Regions from separate parts of the Streptosporangium heterodermiicola genome, predicted to be linked through region 1. Evidence: riboswitches for the same ligand, from Rfam matches in the RefSeq annotation. Region 1 holds a riboswitch; each other region holds the start of a gene.
The links. A riboswitch is a leader RNA that binds a small molecule or an ion and turns the genes downstream of it on or off. The one in region 1 is predicted to bind cyclic di-AMP.
Positions count from the first base shown of each region.

Region 1 (3,312 bases):
TCAACGTCGCCCGCGGCGGCATCATCGACGAGAACGCCCTCTACTCCGCGATCAAGGAGGGCCGCGTCGCCGGCGCCGGCATCGACGTGTTCCCGAAGGAGCCGGTCACCGACAGCCCGCTCTTCGAGCTCGACCAGGTCGTCGTCACCCCGCACCTCGGCGCCTCCACCCACGAGGCCCAGGAGAAGGCCGGCACCCAGGTCGCGCGCAGCGTGAAGCTCGCGCTCGCCGGGGAGTTCGTGCCGGACGCGGTCAACGTCCAGGGCGGCGCCGTCGCCGAGGACGTCAAGCCGGGCCTGCCGCTGGCCGAGAAGCTCGGCCGGGTGTTCACCGCCCTCGCGGGCGAGGTCGCCACCAAGCTCGACGTCGAGGTGCGCGGCGAGATCGCCTCCCACGACGTCCGCGTGCTGGAGCTGGCCGCGCTCAAGGGCGTCTTCACCGACGTGGTCGAGGACTCGGTCACCTACGTCAACGCCCCGCTGCTGGCCAAGGACCGCGGCGTGTCGGTCGAGCTGATCACCAGCTCCGAGAGCCCCGACTGGCGCAACGTCGTGACGGTCCGCGGCGTCCTCGCCGACGGCCGCGCGATCTCGGTCTCCGGCACCCTGGCCGGGCCGAGGCAGATCACGAAGATCGTCGAGGTCAACGGCTACCAGATGGAGATCGAGCCGACCGACCACCTGTCGTTCTTCACCTACACCGACCGCCCCGGCATCGTCGGCGTGGTCGGCCGCATCCTCGGCGACCACTCGATCAACATCGCCTCGATGCAGGTGGCCCGTGACGTCAAGGGCGGCAAGGCGCTCATCGCGCTCACCGTCGACACCGCCATCCCGGCCGAGGTGATCGACCAGATCGGCTCGGAGATCGGCGCCGACAGCGGCCGCTCGGTCGACCTGGCCGACTAGCCGGAAAAGCCCAGGTGGCCGCCACCCCGGAGACCGGGGCGGCGGCCACCTCTCGTCTCAGCATGTGAGAAGTGTGTACGCCGGACGAGACGGTGTTTCCACCGCCGGGTAACCTGGAGTGAAATGCGCCAGGTTCTCGTAATTCCTACCTGCCGCGGCGAGGCCTGACAGGGGCAGGCCGGCGACTCGCCGCGGTGTCGTGGCGCGTGCCGGCTCCAAGCCCCCGCCGCCGGTCCGTGATCCGGACCCGCGACATCAGGCCTGGTCGGAGTCCCGACCGGAGTCTCGACCACCTTCCTTGCTGGCATGCGACCGAGACGAGATTCGCCATGTACGACATGTATCCCTGGAACCGTCCCGACGAGACCGAGGACGAGGCCGCCGACGCGCTCCAGACCGCTCTGGACCGCAGGGACAACGGTGGTGTCCCCACCCGCTGAACCCGTTCTCGCCGCCGGGGTCTCCACTGTCTCCCGGCGGTGATCCGCCGGCGTGTCTCATCCGCCGGTCACGGTCTCGGTCGCGAGCTCGACCCGCTTGGCCAGCTGAACACCCTGCGGGTCGGGGCGCACCGCGCCGGCGAAGGACTCGCGGCGCCAGGAGTCGAGTTTCTCCTCCTTGACCACGTCGCCGGTCTGCGGGGCGTGCACCATGTAGCCGGGTTTCGTGATCATGCCGACGTGGCCGAGGCCGCTGAAGAAGACCAGGTCACCGGGCTTGAGATTCTTCCAGGCGATCTTCTTGGAGAAGGCGGCGTACTGGTCGTTGGTGACGCGGGGGAGCTTGATCCCGGCGGCGCCGTAGGCGCGGAGCACCAGGCCGGAGCAGTCGAAGCCGCCGTGGCCGGTGCCGCCCCAGACGTAGGGCGTTCCCTGCTTGGACAGGGCCCACTTCACGGCTTTCTGCCAGGCGGGCCTGACGGCCACGGCCTTCAGGGCCTCTCTCAGCGCGGGGGTGTTGAGCGCGGCGGGCCCGGGGGCGGGGGGCGGGGAGGCGGCCAGGGCGGCGGGTGAGGTCGCGCACACCGCGGCGCCGACGACGATCATGGAGGCGGAGATGGACAGGACGCGGGGGAGAACTGTGCCGGACAGGATGATTCCTTCCATAAGGCCGGCCGGGTGAGCTGTCGGGCTCGGGCGTGGAGGCCGCCCTACGGCGCGAGAACGCGCTGATTCGCCCCAAGGAATCCACCTGACGACGGCCGGGAACGGCGCTCCGGGGGAGGAGCGGGGTTCCCGAGGCCAGGTAGATCCCGTAAAGAGTGGTTCCCCGGCTCCGTGCGGGCCCGGTAAGGGGATGGCCCGTACGGATTAGGCATTGATGTGAATGGGAGGACCATAACCAAACCTCACGAAACGGTCAATAGGAAGCAAAAATGGACAAAACGATCAGGGGGTCCGACGGGCGAGCGTGTCCGGAGGATGAGACCGTTGTTCGATCACCGAGACGGACCGGTAAGGTGCCTGCATGGATTCGCGTAACATTCGCCTGGCGGTCATCCCCGGGGACGGAATCGGAGTCGAGGTCGTCACCGAGGGGCTGAAGGTCCTCGAAGCGGTCGGCACGAAGGTGGAGACCACCACCTACGACCTCGGCGCCAAGCGCTACCACGAGACCGGCGAGACCCTGCCCGACACGGTCCTCGACGAGCTGCGCGGATACGACGCGATCCTGCTCGGCGCGGTCGGCGACCCCAGCGTGCCCCCGGGCATCCTGGAGCGCGACCTGCTGCTCAAGCTCCGCTTCCGGCTCGACCACTACGTGAACCTCCGCCCGGTCAAGCTCTTCCCCGGCGTCGAGACGCCGCTGGGCAGGGCCCGCCCCGAGGACATCGACATGATCGTCGTCCGCGAGGGCACCGAGGGTCCGTACGCCGGCGCGGGTGGCGTCATGCGCCGGGGCACGCCGCACGAGATCGCCACCCAGGAGTCTCTGAACACCGCGTACGGCGTCGAGCGCGTCGTGCGCTACGCCTTCGACAAGGCGCAGGGCCGCCCCCGCGGGAAGCTGACCCTGGTCCACAAGACCAACGTGCTCACCTACGCCGGTGACCTCTGGGCCCGCACCTTCGACCGCGTCGGCCTGGAGTATCCCGACGTCCAGACCGACTACTGCCACGTCGACGCGGCCTCGATGTTCTTCGTCAGCCAGCCCGAGCGCTTCGACGTGATCGTCACCGACAACCTCTTCGGCGACATCCTCACCGACATCGGCGCGGCGATCGCCGGTGGCATCGGCCTCGCGGCGAGCGGCAACGTCAACCCCGACCGCACCGCGCCGAGCATGTTCGAGCCGGTTCACGGCAGCGCCCCCGACATCGCGGGCCAGGGCAAGGCCGACCCGACCGCCACGATCCTGTCGATCGCCATGCTCCTCGATCACCTGGGCCTGGCCGCCGAGGCCG
Region 1 is NZ_JBPJSR010000008.1:197,542-200,853, forward strand. It holds gene serA (phosphoglycerate dehydrogenase) at 1-908, shown strand, start outside; gene ACSC1Q_RS19365 (C40 family peptidase) at 1,406-2,014, opposite strand; cyclic di-AMP (ydaO/yuaA leader) riboswitch at 2,002-2,235, opposite strand; gene ACSC1Q_RS19370 (3-isopropylmalate dehydrogenase) at 2,376-3,312, shown strand, end outside.

Region 2 (3,312 bases), on a different contig from region 1:
ATGCGGGCGGGCCGGATCCCGAGGGGGCGGCTTCGGAGTGCCCGGCGGGACGGCGGTTCCGGCGAAACCTTGTTCTGCCAGGACTTCGTTCGCCGCAGCCAGGGGGTGCTTGCCGGCTCGTGCCTGCGCTCGATCATGACATAGCCGCAAAGGCACTGACATATCATGAGTACTTCACGTAGCGCCTGCTATGTCAATACTGGACGCACGCTATGAAGAGTGGAACTTGACGACCTTTGAACAAGGCGTTTACCGTTCCTGGCGGACGGTATTCATTTCCGGCGTCTCGCGCCCGGTTTCCAGAGTGGGGGGAGTGACTCTTGATGGCATATCCAGAAGTGGATTCACGCCATGGCGACAGCCCCCTGGGCATGAGCGATATCGGTCTCAGCGACGACGACCTCGTGCTGCTGGCTGAGCTCGCCAAGGGTGTCACCGTCGATCGGGTGGGGCGTCGCCTCGACATCAGCGGCCGGACGGTCAGACGCAGGCTCAGAGGCATCTGCGACCGCATCGGCGTCGCCACGGCGATCGAGGCCGTGGCCTGGGCAGCTCGTCGCCGCCTGATCTGACACACCGCACGCGTGTCCGGCAGGTCGGGCCGGACACGCGTGCGGGCTGACACGCGTGCGACCCGGCCCGGCCGTACGTGGGTCCGATCGCGGTTCCTCCCGCGAGCACGCGCTCCGGGCCCCGCGGCCCCGGCCCGGCCGTACGCGAATCCGACGCGGATCCGATCGTCGGCGCCGGTTGCCGGTTCAGGCGGCGATGCGGACGCCTCCGGCGAAGGGCCGGTTGTCGATCGTGGCGATGTGGACGACGTCACCCGTCTGGGGCGCGTGGACCATCAGGCCCGCGCCGATGTAGATCCCGACGTGGTGCAGGTCGCTGTAGAAGAAGACGAGGTCACCGGGGCGCAGTTCGTTCCTGGTGACGTGGGTGCCCGCGGTCCACTGGTCGCCGGTGTAGTGCGGCAGGCTGATGCCGACCTTCTGGTAGGCCCACATGACCAGGCCGGAGCAGTCGAAGCCGTTGGGACCCTCGGCGCCCCAGACGTACGGCTTCAGCTGCTGGGTGAGCGCCCAGCGGGTGGCCTCCGCGGCCTTGCCGCTGCCCACGATGGGCACGTTCGTCCTCACCCGGGCGCCCCTGTTGCCGACGGCCCTGGCGCGCACCTCGCTGAACAGGTCGCTCTCGACCCGGTCGACCAGCCGCTCGATCTTGGTCCGGTTGCCGTCGATCTCCGCCAGGATCTTCTTGACCTCCGCGGTCCTGGCCTTGGCTCCGGCCTGGGCCCGCTCGGCGGCCTCGATCGCCCGGCTCACCTGGGCGACCTCCTCGCTCTGCTGCTGCTGGAGCGCGTAGTTGGTGGTCGCCTGGTCGAGGAAGGTGTCGGGATCGGTGGCCTGCGTGAAGACGAGCCCCGAGTTCAGGCCGCCCGACATGTAGGTGCTCTGCGCGAGGAGGGTCGCCTTGGTGCGGCGGGCCGCCAGCTCGGACTCGCTCGACGCGAGGGTCTTCTTGGCGCTCTCTGCGGCCCTCTGGGCCTGCCTGAGCTTGACCCGCTCGCCGTTGTAGCGCTCCGCGAGGGTGCCGATCTCCTGGTGCAGCTTCTCCGCCTGTTTGGCCAGCTGCTGGAGGCTGGGCTCGGGGTCCGCGGTGGCCGCCACCAGCGGGGTGCCGAGGGTCAGGGTGGCGAATACCAGGCCGACGACCGCCATGCGACGGCGCAGCCCTCGTGGCGCGCGCTCTCGGCAGCGGGTGTCGTGACCCGCGTGCTCTCCTCCGTGGTCGCGCGTGCGCTTCACCAACAGGCTCCTTCTCCTCGGCCGCCTACCGGGTTAGCTGACGGGTTCGGGCCGGAGGCAGCCCTACCGGGTGCGCCGGTGGCACTCGGATTCACCCCGGAGGACGTGGTGGGTCCCCGGTTCCCTGCGTGGGGGGATTCGGCGGGTCAGGCTTTTTACGTCTCTGACATCGAGCACGGAGATTAGTGCACCTGTGGTTCCTGCTCAACCAGAACTGCGAATTCAGTAGAGGTTTCGCAACTGAGGTGTCACGAAAAGATCACACCTCAATATGATCAACATGGCCATTACGCTGCCTTTGCCTCCCGTGTGACGGGTGTGATGGAGGTCTTCCCAGGTCCGGGACCGTGCCAAAGGTGAGTTGCGGCACACGGGAGGCGCCGTGCACCGAGCGTGGTAAAGCGACTGCCAAGGGTCACGTGCGGCCTGCGAGCTGGGAGTTAAGGAGGAGCCGTAATTGAAGACCCGTGAGGACGTACGCTGAACGGTCATGGAGCAGCTTGCTGAGCATTCTCCCGTGCCGGTCATTCACGCCCCCGGCGACGGGGAGCGGCGCGCCGAATCCGCGGGGGCGGAGCGAGGTTCGCCCGGGCCGGGGACGGGTTCCGAGATCACGGTCCGCCGCGCCCGCACCCAGGACGTCCGGGCCGTCAGGCGGCTCGTCGACACCTACGGCGGCGTCGGCCGGCGCCTGCTGGAGAAGGCCACCGTCACCCTGTACGAGCACGTCCAGGAGTTCTGGGTCGCCACCGACGCGGAGGGGGAGGTGATCGGCTGCGGGGCCCTTCACGTCCTCTGGGAGGATCTGGCCGAGATCCGCACCGTCGCCGTCGATCCGACCCGCAGAGGAATGGGGATCGGCCACCGGATCGTCTCCGCGCTCATTCGCACGGCCGCCGAGCTGGGCCTGCGCCGGGTCTTCTGCCTGACCTTCGAGGTCGACTTCTTCGCCCGGCACGGATTCCGGGAGATCCAGGGCACGCCCGTCGCCCCGGAGGTCTACGCCGAACTTCTCGCCTCCTACGACGAGGGTGTGGCGGAGTTCCTCGACCTGGAACACGTCAAGCCCAACACCTTGGGAAACACCCGGATGCTGCTGCATCTGACACGGGAGCCAGACTCTGATGACTTTAGAGCTGACTGATCGGAAAGGTGACTGTTGATACCTATGTCGATACCTTGTGCAGCAGCATGCATGTGCGTCTGACATTTGCCACATGCGCAGTCTAAGTGAGGTGACGCGGTGAGCACCGGACAGCCGCCGTATCCACAGGATGATCCCGACCGCGATCGCACACCGTCGGGGCAGCCGGATTACGGACAGCACAACGCGGGTCGAGGCCCTGGCGGACTCGACCCCGACGTGACAGTCGTGGGGTACAGGTCGGAGGCCTCACAGCCGAACACCGGCCCCGGACAGAGCCAGCCCGGATACGGCCAGCAGGGCTACGGGCAGCAGGGCTACGGCCAGCAGCCCGACTACGGCCAGCAGGGTGGGTACGGC
Region 2 is NZ_JBPJSR010000019.1:113,801-117,112, reverse strand. It holds gene ACSC1Q_RS33025 (helix-turn-helix domain-containing protein) at 372-572, shown strand; gene ACSC1Q_RS33020 (C40 family peptidase) at 759-1,808, opposite strand; cyclic di-AMP (ydaO/yuaA leader) riboswitch at 1,817-1,962, opposite strand; gene ACSC1Q_RS33015 (amino-acid N-acetyltransferase) at 2,419-2,952, shown strand; gene ACSC1Q_RS33010 (RDD family protein) at 3,181-3,312, shown strand, end outside.
Region 2: another riboswitch for cyclic di-AMP. It lies ahead of ACSC1Q_RS33020 (C40 family peptidase); the one in region 1 lies ahead of ACSC1Q_RS19365 (C40 family peptidase).

Region 3 (3,312 bases), on a different contig from region 1:
GCTGGGACCGCAGCCAGGCGAAGTCGTGGGTGACCAGCTCGGCTCCCCCGGCGCGTACGGCCTTCGCCAGGTCGGGGGGCACGGGCAGCGCGGTGAAGATCGACAGCCGTCCCGAGCGGGCGGCGGCGCGCAGCCTGAGCCCGGCCGCCGCGCCGAGGGCGGTCCTGAGCCTTCCGACCTTCGCCCTCGCCCGCAGCAAGGGTGTTCCCAGCCTGCCGGTGAGCAGTTCCAGGAGCCTGATGGTGGCGAGCCCGTCGTCGACGATCACGATCCGGCCGGGGAGCGCGGTGAGCCAGCGGAACTGGACCTTGCCGGAGAAGGCGTCGCCCACCACCCAGGTCTCCCCCCGGCGCGGCCGGGGCATGTCCGGCCTGGCCGCGGTGAGCTCCAGCCCGCTCGGCAGGGTGAGACGGCCCAGCTCGCGGCCCGTCACGGCCAGCGGGCGGAGTTTCGCCCTGGGCACGAGATGGCTGCGGGCGCCGAGCAGCCCGGCGTGGTGGGCCTCCACCGCGCAGAGCATCTGCAGCGGTGACTCCACCCAGGCAACGGCCGAACCCTGATCCCGCGCGTGGTCTCGGCCGTCCTCCACGCCGGGCGATGACCCGTTCACGACTGCCACAACCTAACCCGGTGTCCTTAAGCGCCCGGGAACTGCGGGTGAACAGCCGACCACGCGCGCTTGATGATGATCGTCCGGTCTTTACCCGCGTGCGCGACGAGGCCTGGGGGAAAGCGCGTTCCTTTGCCCGACACCTTTACCTTCGCGGGGCCGCGGAGCCCCGTCGAGCGCGTCTCTTTACCTTCCGGGCGGCGAGGCCTGCCCGCCTCCCTCTGCCGCGTCCCTGAGCTGCGAAAACTCTTCTGGACACGGGCCCGGAGCAGCCGGATCCGGCACGTCGGCTCCGGCCCTTCATGGGAGAACCCCTACCATCCGAATACTTTTTACCATCGAAAACCTGTTCGATACTTGACCGAGTGCGTCACCCCCCGGCCGGAGCCTCACCCGTGCGTCACAGCCCCCTCCGGCCGGCAACTCGCGGGCGGGTCCGGAAAATCCGGATCGCCGTGGAGACAGGGGGTCCCGGTCCCGGCGGGGTGTCCTCCCGCCCCGCCGGGGAGGGGCGTGGCCGGGGCCGCCTCACCCCACCCCTCAGTCGGACGGCACCGTGCAACACCTCCCCGGTTCGGACGTATTCCCAAGCCAGGGCAATATGTCCTACTTGTAATCGTCTGTCCCCCTGACGTACCTTCGTCCTATTCATGGCAATTGCCTAGGTCTATCCAGGTCTGTGCATTGCCGTCACATTGCCCGACCGTGTCCCACCCGGCGGAGACCTTTCCGCCGACGGTGAGCACGGCCGCCGAATCCGCGAGGTCTGCGGAACCGGGGAACCACGTTCCTGGGGTGAATCAGCGCACCTGTGCGCCGTAGGGCACTTCCCAGCCCGAACCCGTCAGCTAACCCGGTAGGCGGAATGGAAGCGAAGCAAGGAGTCGAACCCCCGTATGACCCATCGCCTCATCTCCACTCCCCGCGCGGCATGCGCCATCATGGGCGCGTGCGTCGCCCTGGCGACCGGCACCACCGGCACCGCACTGGCCGACGGCCACGGCGTCGTGAACGCCCCGCCCGTCGACACCCAGGCGCAGGCCTCCAAGGTCGCGAAGACCCCCCTGCAGATCGTGGCCGAGAGGCTCCCCAAGGTCTCCGCGGCGAAGGTCCTGGACATCGCCTCCAAGCAGATCGGCGTCCGCGAGAACGCCCAGGGCGGCGGCACCAAGTTCCACTCCTGGTACATGTCGAGCCCCCGGGCCAAGGAGACCCTCGCCCGCGACGGCGGCAGTACCGTGTACGACTACGCCAACGCCCCCTGGTGCGCGATGTTCGTCTCCTGGGTCGGCGAGATGGCCGGCATCCGCCCCACCATGGGCTGGGACGCCTACACCGTGGCCCACGCCAAGTGGTTCAAGAACAACGGGCACTGGGGCACCATCCCCACCCCCGGCGCCGTCGTCTACTTCGACTGGGCCGGCGGCAAGACCATCGACGGCATCGACCACGTCGGCTTCGTGAAGAAGGACAACGGGGACGGCACGATCACCACGATCGAGGGCAACACCGGCAACGGCGACGTCGAGCAGCGCGTCCGGCCCGTCTCCCAGGTCGTCGGCTACGGCTACCCCGTCTACTCCAACTGACCCGCCCCCGCCACCCGCACCCGTCCTCCCCTGCGGCGCGGGCGTCCCGGCCCCCCGCCGGTGAACGGCGGCCCGGTCCACACGCTCCCGGGGGCGTCGCCCGAACAGGCGACGCCCCCGGGAGCGTTCCGCGTCCCCCCTCCCCCCGGGAGCGTCCCGCGCCCCCTCGCCCGATCCCGGGAGCGTTACGTGTCCCCCTCTCCCGACTTCCGGGAGCGTTCCGCACCTCCCCCCTCGTCCCTCCCCGGGAACGTCCCCCCCTCCCCTGGCTCCGATGGCGTCTCCTCGCCCCCTCCCCCGGCCCGGCTCCGGTGGCCGGGGTCCCTCGCCGCCCTCCCCGACCCCCTCCTGACACCCTCTTGACAGCCCTCAGCGGGCGCCCGCCGAGGGAGCCACCCTCGACCCCGATCGGCGTCCCCCGCCCCCGCGCGGACACGAAATGCCCCGACTGTATGTCCGTGAGATGGGAGCGCTCCCAATCATCTTGATGAGATCTTTGTGCAGGTTTGGTACCAATAGTCCTGCCTAAAACGGCCGGATGTAACGGTTGAGTTTCGGCATATTGACGTCCCGGTTGCCCATCGTCCACTCTTCGTGGGAGCGCTCCCAAAGCACATTGAGGAACGACCTCGTCACGAGGACCGCGTTTGTCGGGGACCGGTCCGCGATGTCGCCTCCCAATGATTCGGGCGACCACCTGAGAGGGGTCCGGAATGTTGAACAACAAGCGGCACGGCAGGCTCGCCGCCGTCGCGGTCATGGCGGCCACCGCCCTGGCCGTCACGTCGTGCAGCTCCAGCGAGCCCGCCACGCCCGCCGCGAACGGCGGCTCCGCCGCGGCGGCCGAGCCGGTGACCATCACCGTGCACACCTTCGGCGGCGGCGAGAACTTCGGCTACGACAAGGCCGTGGAGACGTGGAACGCGGCGCACCCGAACATCCAGGTCAAGTACCAGAACCTGACCGACCGGTTCGAGGACGTCTACCTCCCGCAGCTGCTACAGCGCCTGCAGGCCAACAGCGGCGCGGCCGACATCATCGCCCTGGACGAGGGCGCGATGGGCCTCATGAAGGCCCGCCCGCAGTTCTTCACCGACCTCGCCGAGTACGGGC
Region 3 is NZ_JBPJSR010000002.1:417,181-420,492, reverse strand. It holds gene ACSC1Q_RS05695 (hypothetical protein) at 1-538, opposite strand, end outside; cyclic di-AMP (ydaO/yuaA leader) riboswitch at 1,350-1,488, shown strand; gene ACSC1Q_RS05690 (CHAP domain-containing protein) at 1,507-2,199, shown strand; gene ACSC1Q_RS05685 (ABC transporter substrate-binding protein) at 2,913-3,312, shown strand, end outside.
Region 3: another riboswitch for cyclic di-AMP. It lies ahead of ACSC1Q_RS05690 (CHAP domain-containing protein); the one in region 1 lies ahead of ACSC1Q_RS19365 (C40 family peptidase).